2 linked regions of the Chitinophaga caseinilytica genome follow. The protein of the gene in region 1 interacts with the protein of each later gene in a pairwise test. Links are inferred from orthologs where the notes say so. Each region holds a gene or a part of one and is shown on either strand. Other genes may lie near its edges.

What was found. The genes of interacting proteins can lie anywhere in the genome.
Region 2: the proteins of recJ (region 1) and WJU22_RS20025 interact in binary tests that used the Escherichia coli proteins (3 or more experiments, as listed by UniProt). The link is inferred for Chitinophaga caseinilytica from one-to-one orthologs.

What each region holds. Positions count from the first base shown.
Region 1 is NZ_CP150096.1:115,015-119,151, forward strand. The notes cover bases 1-2,948. They hold recJ (single-stranded-DNA-specific exonuclease RecJ), read left to right. Parts: upstream 1-595; coding sequence 596-2,302; downstream 2,303-2,948. Other genes in these bases: WJU22_RS00495 (polyprenyl synthetase family protein), read left to right, coding at 1-477; WJU22_RS00505 (hypothetical protein), read right to left, coding at 2,357-2,948. Also shown: more of WJU22_RS00505, read right to left, coding at 2,949-3,109; WJU22_RS00510 (alpha/beta hydrolase-fold protein), read right to left, coding at 3,394-4,137. UniProt on the Escherichia coli protein: Single-stranded-DNA-specific exonuclease.
Region 2 is NZ_CP150096.1:4,851,365-4,856,693, forward strand. What follows is about bases 1,512-4,474. They hold WJU22_RS20025 (DNA topoisomerase 3), read right to left. Parts: upstream 4,077-4,474; coding sequence 1,947-4,076; downstream 1,512-1,946. Other genes in these bases: WJU22_RS20020 (type IX secretion system membrane protein PorP/SprF), read right to left, coding at 1,512-1,870; WJU22_RS20030 (hypothetical protein), read left to right, coding at 4,214-4,474. In the rest of the region: WJU22_RS20015 (MBL fold metallo-hydrolase), read left to right, coding at 1-832; more of WJU22_RS20020, read right to left, coding at 872-1,511; more of WJU22_RS20030, read left to right, coding at 4,475-4,579; WJU22_RS20035 (DUF4256 domain-containing protein), read left to right, coding at 4,623-5,198.

The DNA of each region.
Region 1 (4,137 bases):
GAGATCATTCGCCGCAAAACCGCCTCCCTCCTCGCCTCCGCCTGCGCCGCCGGCGCATGGAGCACCACGGCAGACGACCAGGTGACCGAACAAATGCGCCTTTTCGGCGAAAAAGTCGGCGTCGCATTTCAAATCAAAGACGATCTCTTCGATTACGGCACCGCCAACATCGGCAAACCCACCGGCATCGATATCCGGGAAAAGAAAATGACCCTCCCCCTCATCTACACCCTCCAGCACGCATCCCCCGAAAACCGGCGGAAAATTATCAATATTGTGAAAAACCATAATAAAGATAAGGACCGCGTCGCCGAAGTCATCGCCATGGTCAACGAATCCGGCGGCATCGACTACACCCGCGAAAAAATGTTCCAGTACCGCGACGAAGCCCTCGCCATCCTGCACACCTTCCCGGACAACAACATCCGCAAAGGCCTCGAATCCCTCGTCAGGTTCACCACCGATCGCAAATTCTAGTCCCCCTTCCTCCTTTTTTCGGAGAATTTCCCGCATTTGGCAGAAATACGGCAATCATCATTATATTACAACCGGATTCAGCCAGATCCGCCGGGATGCTTCCCTATAATACAATTGCATGCAGAAACGCTGGACAGTAAAGAAATATCAACCATCACAGGAGCAACAGCTCCAGGCAGCTTTGAAAATCCACCCCATACTATGCCGCCTGCTGGTACAAAGGGGGATCACTAAATTTGAAGATGCACGCCATTTCTTCAGGCCTTCGCTGGACGATCTCCACGATCCATGGCTCATGAAGGATATGGACAAAGCCGTTTCCCGGCTGGAAGAAGCCTTCTTCCGCCGCGAGAAAATCCTCGTGTACGGCGATTACGACGTAGACGGCACCACCGCCGTGGCCACCGTATATGGCTTCCTGCAACAACTGTACGACAATATCGAATTCTATATCCCCCACCGCTACCGCGAAGGGTACGGCATTTCCATGCAAGGCATTGAATATGCGCGGGATAACGACTTCGGGCTCATCATCGCGCTGGACTGCGGCATCAAATCCGTCGAGTACATCGGCCATGCCGCATCTCTCGGCATCGATTTCATTATTTGCGACCACCACCTTCCCGATGCCATTCTCCCCCCGGCCGTCGCCATTCTCAATCCCAAACAGGAAGACTGCCCTTATCCTTATAAGGAGCTTTCCGGCTGCGGGATCGGGTTTAAGCTGATCAGCGCCCTGGCGCAGAAGAAAGGTTTCCCCATGAGCGGGGTATATCAATATCTCGACCTCGTGTCTACCAGCATCGCCGCCGATATCGTTCCCATGACGGGTGAAAACCGCGTGCTCGCCTTCCATGGCCTCAAACAGGTCAACGAAGCACCGTCGCCGGGGATCAAGGCGCTGCTGCGACTGAGCAACCTGAAGGAAAAACTTACCACTTCCAACCTCGTATTCGTCATCGCGCCGCGCGTAAACGCCGCCGGAAGGATGGACGATGCCCGCAAAGCCGTGAACCTTTTCATGGAAACCGACGAAGACAAGGCTTTCGCCATTGCGGAAATGCTGCATGGAGACAACCAGGAGCGCAAGGGGATCGATATGAGCATCACCCAGGAAGCGGTCAGCATTATCCAGAACGACGCAGCCATGATCGCCCGGAAATCCACCGTGCTGTTCCAGCCCCACTGGCATAAAGGGGTTGTGGGCATCGTGGCGTCCCGGCTCATCGATAAATATTTCTACCGGCCCACCATCATCCTCACACAGAGCAACGACAAGGTGGCGGGCTCCGCACGCTCCGTGTCCGGTTTCAACGTGTACGAAGCCATCCACCAGTGCAAAGACCTCCTCGAAAATTACGGCGGCCACTTCTACGCAGCGGGCATGACCCTCAAACCGGAGAACGTGACAGCTTTCCAGGAGCGTTTCGAAGCCGTTGTTTCTGCCACCATCAGCCCCGACCTGCTCATTCCCGAGATCGTGATCGACACTGAAGTGTGGCTGTCTGACCTCACTCCCGCTTTCTACAACATCCTCCGGCAATTCGAGCCCCTCGGCCCCGAAAACCTCCGGCCCGTATTCATCGCCAGGAACCTGACCGACACCGGGTTTTCCCGCATCGTGAAAGACGAACATATTAAATTGTCCGTCCGCCAGCGCGGTGGCACCCCGTTTTCCGGCATCGGCTTCTTCATGGCCGATAAATTCGAGATCATTTCCGGCAAAAAACCGTTCGACCTCGTTTTTACCGTGGAAGAAAACGAATGGAACGGCAACACTACCCTTCAACTCAAAGCCATCGACATCCGGCCTTCCGGGGCATAAGAAAACCCCGAAGCCCATGGCCACGGGGTTTTGCCTGCGACGGTAAGGCCGCAATTATTTCGTGTACTGGTCCATCCAGGTGAACAGTGTAGGTTCGGCATAAGCCCTCGTCCAGGCATCGTGCCCGCCCGTGGCGCTTTCCGAATACTTCACCAGTTTGCCGCCACATGCTTCGATGGCGTTCACCATATCGCGGGAACCTTTTACCGGGACGGTAGGATCGTCTGCATTGTGAAAAACCCATAATGGCTTGTCTTTCAATATACAACCTTTATCCGGCGAACCTTCCCCGCAAATGGGCACTGCGGCGGCGAAACGATCGGGTTTAGCCTGCATCCAGCTCCACACACCGTACCCGCCCATGCTCATACCCGTTAGGTACACGCGGGAAGGGTCGACTTTATAATCTTTCATGACCTGTGCGTACAGCACTTCGAGACTGGGAATGTCCCACCAGCTGGTCACTTTGCATTGCGGCGCAATGAGGATGTAACGGAAATCCGCGTCTTTTACCGCTTTCACCACCAATGCCGATCGCTTCACGATATTGATATCGTCGCCGCGCTCCCCCACACTGTGGAGTGAAAAAATGACGGGCCACTTTTTATTCGGGTCCTCGTTATACTTAGCGGGTAAATAGCGGAGAAAATCGGTGACCTGCTTCGGGCTATTTACTTTTTGCGCGGTCAGCCCGGTGGTTAACGGAGCAGGTGGTGTTCCCGGATTAGGGGTTTCGGTGCCTCCGCCTCCTGTACCGGGGCCTGGTGTGGGTACGGGCGTAACTTCATGATCTCGGCCACAACTCATTACACATGTGGCCCAGGCTAACATTAAAATCAATCTTACATTCATATTTCAAGTCATAAGTAAGGGAACTGCGAAAATACGTCACTTACGCCAGCGGGAGTATAACACGTAGATGCCATAAACGCGCCATGGTGGCGGATTCCAGTATCAAATACAACATCCTGCCAATTCATTTATTTATATAATATCCAATACACTCATTGCCAAATCCCTAGCTGGCCCGGGGAGGTATAAAAAAACCCGCGGCCCAGGGGCCCGCGGGGTAAATTGCGCTCTTTTTGCGACTATTTCTTCTGCTGGTTCAACCAGGTGTATAATGCCGGATCATTATAGGCTTTCGTCCAGGCATTATGCCCGCCGGTAGCATTCTCCGTGTATTTCACCAAAGTACCGCCGCAACTCCGGATGGCGTTCACCATGTCGCGCGAGCCCTTTACAGGAACGGTTGGGTCGTCGGCATTGTGGAAAACCCACACCGGCTTATCTTTCAGCACGCAAGCCTTTGAAGGGGTACCTTCCCCGCAGATCGGCACGAAGGCAGCAAAACGGTCCGGTTTGCTGAGCGCCCAGCTCCAGGTGCCGTACCCGCCCATGCTGAGGCCCGTCAGGTAAATCCTGGACGGGTCTACATTATATTCCTTCACCACCTGATCGTACAACACTTCGAGGCTGGGCACGTCCCACCAGCTGGAGGCCTTACACTGCGGGGAGATGACGATAAACGGGAAGTTGGGGTCCTGGGCCGCCCGTGCTGCCAGCCCGGCGCGCTTTACCTGGTTAATGTCGTTGCCACGCTCGCCCACTCCGTGGAGGAAAATAATGACCGGCCATTTCTTGTTCGGATTGTCGTTGTAGGTAGCCGGCAACTGGCGGAGGAAGTCGGTCACCTGCTTAGGGCTCTTCACTTTTTGCGCGGTAACCCCAGTGGTCAGGTTGGAGGTACCGGTGGCAGGGGGCGGCGTTTCCGTCCCTTTCCCATTATCAACTGGTTTGGCAGGCGCAGGCACTTCGCTGTCGCGGCTGCAGCT
Region 2 (5,329 bases), 4.7 Mb from region 1 along the record:
TTATTACATCGGGAACGACCGCGAGGCCGTGCTGGTGGATGCGGGCATTTCGTGCCGGGAAACCGAGCGCCGGATGGCGCGTTTGGGGCTCGATATGGGAAAGGTGAAAGCGATCGTCGTATCTCACGAACATGTGGACCACATCCGCGGGATACCCGTGTTGAGCAAAAAATACGATCTCCCCGTGTTCATCACTGAAGCCACGCTCCGGCATAGCGGCATGCAGCTGGAAGGGCGGGCTTTCAGCGCGGGCGAGGCCATCGAAATCGGCGACCTGCACATCCAGCCGTTCGTCAAATACCACGACGCGGCCGATCCCCACAGTTTCCTCATCAGCTGCGGCCAGGCGCGGGTGGGCGTTTTCACGGACATCGGGCGGCCCTGCGGCGAGCTGGCGCGCCATTTTTCCATGTGCCACGCCGCGTTCCTCGAAACCAATTACGACACCGAAATGCTCGACAAGGGGCGCTACCCGATTTTCCTGAAAAACCGGATCAGAGGGGGCCACGGCCACCTGTCGAACAACGAAGCCCTGGAAGTTTTCCTGCGCCACCGCACGAAGCACCTGAGCCACGTGCTGCTGTCTCACCTGTCGCAAGACAATAACGACCCCGACCTGGTGCATTCCCTCTTCAGCCGGCACGCCAACGGAACGGAGATCGTTGTGGCGGGACGATACGCCGAAACGCCGGTGTTCCATATCAACCCATCGGAAGCGCCGCTGCCGCCGGTCCATCTTTCCATCTCCCAGCAACCGGCCATCCTCCCCCAGCCTGCCAACGGCAAAAAGAAGACAAACGAAAACCGGCCTGTCCAAACATCTTTGTTCTGAACAGACCGGAATCATGTTGCATGGTAACCCGCTAACCCATTAGAAATATCTTGGACTGACTTCCCGGACGCCTTTTTTCGGCATGAAAAGGCTGATGGAAATCTCGTGCGAGCCGGATTGGTAGTTCCGCAGCCCGCTGGTGGTAAAATCGTATGCGTACCCGACCCGCAGCCATTTTGCGGCCATGAATTCCACCATGGCGGACGCTGCGTCGCGGTTCGTAAGGTCCATGTTTTTGCCCGATGCGTCCCAGATGCGGATGCCGGTGCGGTACGATCCGCCGATCCACACCAGTTCGTGGATATTCAGGAAGCAGGAAAGGTCTACGTTACTGGGGCCCTTGAAATCGTCTTTCCAGAGGAAGGACGGCTTCAGCTTGAAGTTTTCCGCAAGGCTGATCACCGTTCCCGCGCCCAGGTAGAGGTGCGGATTGCGCTCCAGCGTGCGGAAGTATTCGTCGTTCCAGTTAAAACCCTTCACCCCCGTGGTTTGCAGCAGGTTGCGGATGGAGGCCGTGGCGTACCATTTGGGCGTATAGTAATAGACCCCGAAGTTGGCGTCCGGCTCGATGTGTGAGGCGTTCGTCACGGGGATGCTGTTATCGTGCTCGTCTACGTAGGTCAGCAGCGTGCCATCGAGCCGGTACTGCGTGAACCCGCCGCCGATGCCGAAGCAGAGGCGCCTGGCGCCGGAAGCGTCGAGCGGGATGCGGTAGGTGTAACCTGCGCCCACGCTGAGGGTCTTTTGCGGCCCGAGCTCTTCATGCAGGAAATTGGCGCTGAGGGCCATGCGGTCTTCCGCCGCCGGCGTGAGCCAGTCGATAGATGCGCCCGCAGATTTGGGCGATCCGGGAATGCCTTCCCATTGCCGCCGGTAAATGGCGTTGAAACTGGTGCCCCCGCGATACCCGGCGTAAGCCGTGTTTACGTTCAGCATATTGAAGACATACTGGCTGAACTGCACGTCTTGCTGCGCCCGGGCGCTTTCACATAGGAGCATGGCTAAAAGTAACAAACAAACAGGGTAGTGTTTTGCCATAAAGAGCGGTTTAAGCCGGCCCCTGGCCGACATACTACTCTATAACACGCGGATTCGCAGATGGTTGTAAAAATTTTCAGGAAGTCTGGACCACTACGTTGAAATGTTCGTCGAGCGCCAGGCGACCTTCTTTTTCGCCTTCCGGCGTGGCGAGGCCTTTGATTTTCCCCGTTTTTCCTTTGGTGAGGATGTCTTCCAGTTGTTTGTCCGTCAGTTTTTTGCCGAACAGTTCGAACGGGATTTTGAACCCGCAGGCGGCAAAGTTGGCGCAACCGTAAGCGGTATTCCCTTTTTTGACGGGGTGGGCCTTGCATTTCGGGCAGGTGGCGGCGGTGGGATCGGCGGGTTTCTTCGGCGCTTTGGGCTTGGCTTCCTTTTCCTTTTTCTCGGGCTCGGGCGGCCGTTCCGGCGCGATGGTGATGGATTTGCCGGTGTTGTTCTTCACGTCGCGGATGAGGGCGATCACCATGTCGGTCAGCTCCTGCCGGAAGGTGTCCATGGCATATTCCCCTTTTTCCATGAGGCGCAGCTTGCGTTCCCAGGCGCCGGTGAGCTCAGGGCTTTTGAGCAGTTCGTTTTCGATGGTATCGATGAGGTCGATGCCGGTTTGCGTGGCGAAGATGTTCTTTTTCTTCTTCTCGATGTATTTGCGGCGGAAGAGGGTTTCGATGATGTTGGCGCGGGTAGAAGGGCGGCCGATGCCGTTGTCTTTCAATACTTCGCGCATTTCCTCGTCTTCCACCTGCTTGCCGGCCGTTTCCATGGCGCGGAGCAGGGTGGCTTCCGTGTATGGTTTAGGCGGTGTGGTTTTGCCTTTGTGGATGCGGGGCTCGTGCGGACCGCTTTCCCCAACTTCGAATACGGGCAGGATCTTTTCGCCTTCTTCGGCGGGCTCGTCGCCTTCTTTGGGCGTGGGCGCGTCGTTGGCGTATACTTCCTTCCAGCCGGGCTCGAGGATCTGTTTGCCGGTGGCTTTGAATTCGACCTGGCCTACTTTGCCGAGCACGGTGGTGTTGGATATTTTACATTCCGGGTAGAACGCGGCGATGAAGCGGCGGGCTACGAGGTCGTAAATGCGTTTTTCGTCGAGATGCAGGTTTTCGGGGTACATGCCGGTGGGAATGATGGCATGGTGGTCGGTCACCTTTTTATCGTCGAACACGGATTTGAGTTTCGGGATGGGCTTTTCCAGCAGCGGTGCGATGAGGGCTGCGTAGGGCGTCAGGTCTTTGAGGATGCCGGCGATCTTGGGATGGAGGTCTTCTGAAAGGTAGGTGGTGTCTACACGCGGATAGGTGACGAGCTTCTTTTCGTAGAGGCTCTGGATGTACCGCAGGGTATCGTCTGCCGAGTAGCCGTATTTCTTATTGGCTTCCACCTGGAGTGCGGTGAGGTCGAACAGGCGGGGATTGCCTTCCTTTCCTTCTTTTTTCTCGAAGGAAGTGATCTCGAAGGGGTGTTCCTTGAGATAGGCGAGCCCTTTTTCGGCGCGCTCCACGACTACGATCCGGTCAATGGCGGCTGTGAATTCTACTTTTTTATAGATGGTTTTCAGTTCCCAGTATTCGGCTGAAACGAAGGCGTTGATCTCTTTCTGGCGGGCCACGATCATGGCGAGCGTGGGTGTCTGGACGCGGCCGATGGAAAGAACGGCCTTGCCCTGGGCGAATTTCTTGGTGAAAAGGCGGGTGGCGTTCATGCCGAGGAGCCAGTCGCCGATGGCGCGGGCGCTGCCGGCGGCGTAGAGGTTATCGTATTGGGCGGCGTCTTTGAGGGACTGGAACCCGTTTCTGATGGCTTCTTCGGTAAGCGAGGATATCCAGAGGCGTTTTACGGGCGCGGCGCAGCGGGCTTTGAGGAGTACCCATCGCTGGATGAGCTCCCCTTCCTGGCCGGCGTCACCGCAGTTGATGACCTCTTCGCATTGCTGGATGAGGGTTTCGATGACGCGGAACTGTTTTTCCACCCCGTTGTTTTCGATCAGTTTGATGCCGAACTGGGCGGGGATGATGGGCAGGTCGGACAGCGACCAGTATTTCCAGTGGGGGGAATAGTCGTGCGGTTCCTTGAGGGTACAGAAGTGCCCGAAGGTCCAGGTGACCTGGAACCCGTTCCCTTCATAATATCCATCTTTCCGGGTTTTGGCGCCCAACACTTCGGCAATGTCGCGCGCAACGCTCGGTTTTTCCGCTATACAGACTTTCATATCAGCCGCGAATTTCGGGGAAAAGGGGGAATATTTCAAGAAGATCGCTGTTCATGGCTGGCCATTTTGTACCGCCGATGGTTTATATATCAATTTGAAAAATGGCAAGCCAAAATTCCGGAGGAAATAATTTTTGTATGGTCGCAACACTTATATTCACTGAAAATCAAACTTCAAAAACGATCATGGGAGTTGATCTTTCCTGCAGGCGGGCTTGCATGAACGATCTGCCGCGAAAATCGAATTTTCTGCAAGCGGATATGTTTGGGGAGGAAGTTATGTGGCTGTTGAAAATGGTGCTGAACGAAACGATCGGCGGCAAGGCCAACGTTGCCCTCGATTTGGAACCGGAGCGGGCAAGGTCTGTTCATTGTTATTGGCTGGAGCTGCCGTGGGCTCCCAAACCAGCAACCAAAGCAGGAAACGGTGTAAGATCAAACCAGCTGGCGGATAATTCATGTATCTATACACGTGAAATTTCGTGTGGGGTTGATTACATTTGATACAGTTTTACATACCATTATCTACTGTTAAAATCCTGATGATATGCCCACCACACCCAACAGCAAAAAGAAGTTAACCGCAGACCAGCGGGATGCGCTGCTCAAAACCCTGAAGGCCCGCTTCGAGAAAAACATGCGGCGTCACAAGGGGATCGACTGGAGTAAAGTCCAGGAAAGGGTCGAAGCGCACCCGGCGAAGTTATGGTCGCTGAACGAGATGGAGGAAACCGGCGGCGAGCCGGATGTGATCGGATTCGATAAAAAATCCGGCGAAATCACATTCTGCGACTGTGCCCCCGAAAGTCCCAAAGGCCGGCGGAGCACTTGTTACGACTATGAAGCCCTCCAGTCCAGGAAAGAGCACAAGCCCAAAACGAGCGCTATCGACATGGCGAACGAAATAGGCATCACCATACTCACCGAAGCACAATATCGTGCATTGCAGGAGCTTGGGGAATTCGACCTGAAAACCTCGAGCTGGGTCAAAACCCCGGACGATATCCGTGAGTTGGGCGGCGCCATCTTCTGCGACCGCCGGTATAACAAGGTGTTCATGTATCACAACGGCGCGGAATCGTATTACGGGGCGCGCGGTTTCCGGGGGATTTTGGTGGTTTGATCTTCTGGCGGGGATTGTTGGTTGCCCAGGCTGGTATCCTAAGGTGATTTTCTATGTAGCAGGCGCGTCGCGCGAATTACTTCAGGAATTGCTGTTCCAGCGGCTAAGCAATAGGTTCCCGGAACTATTGA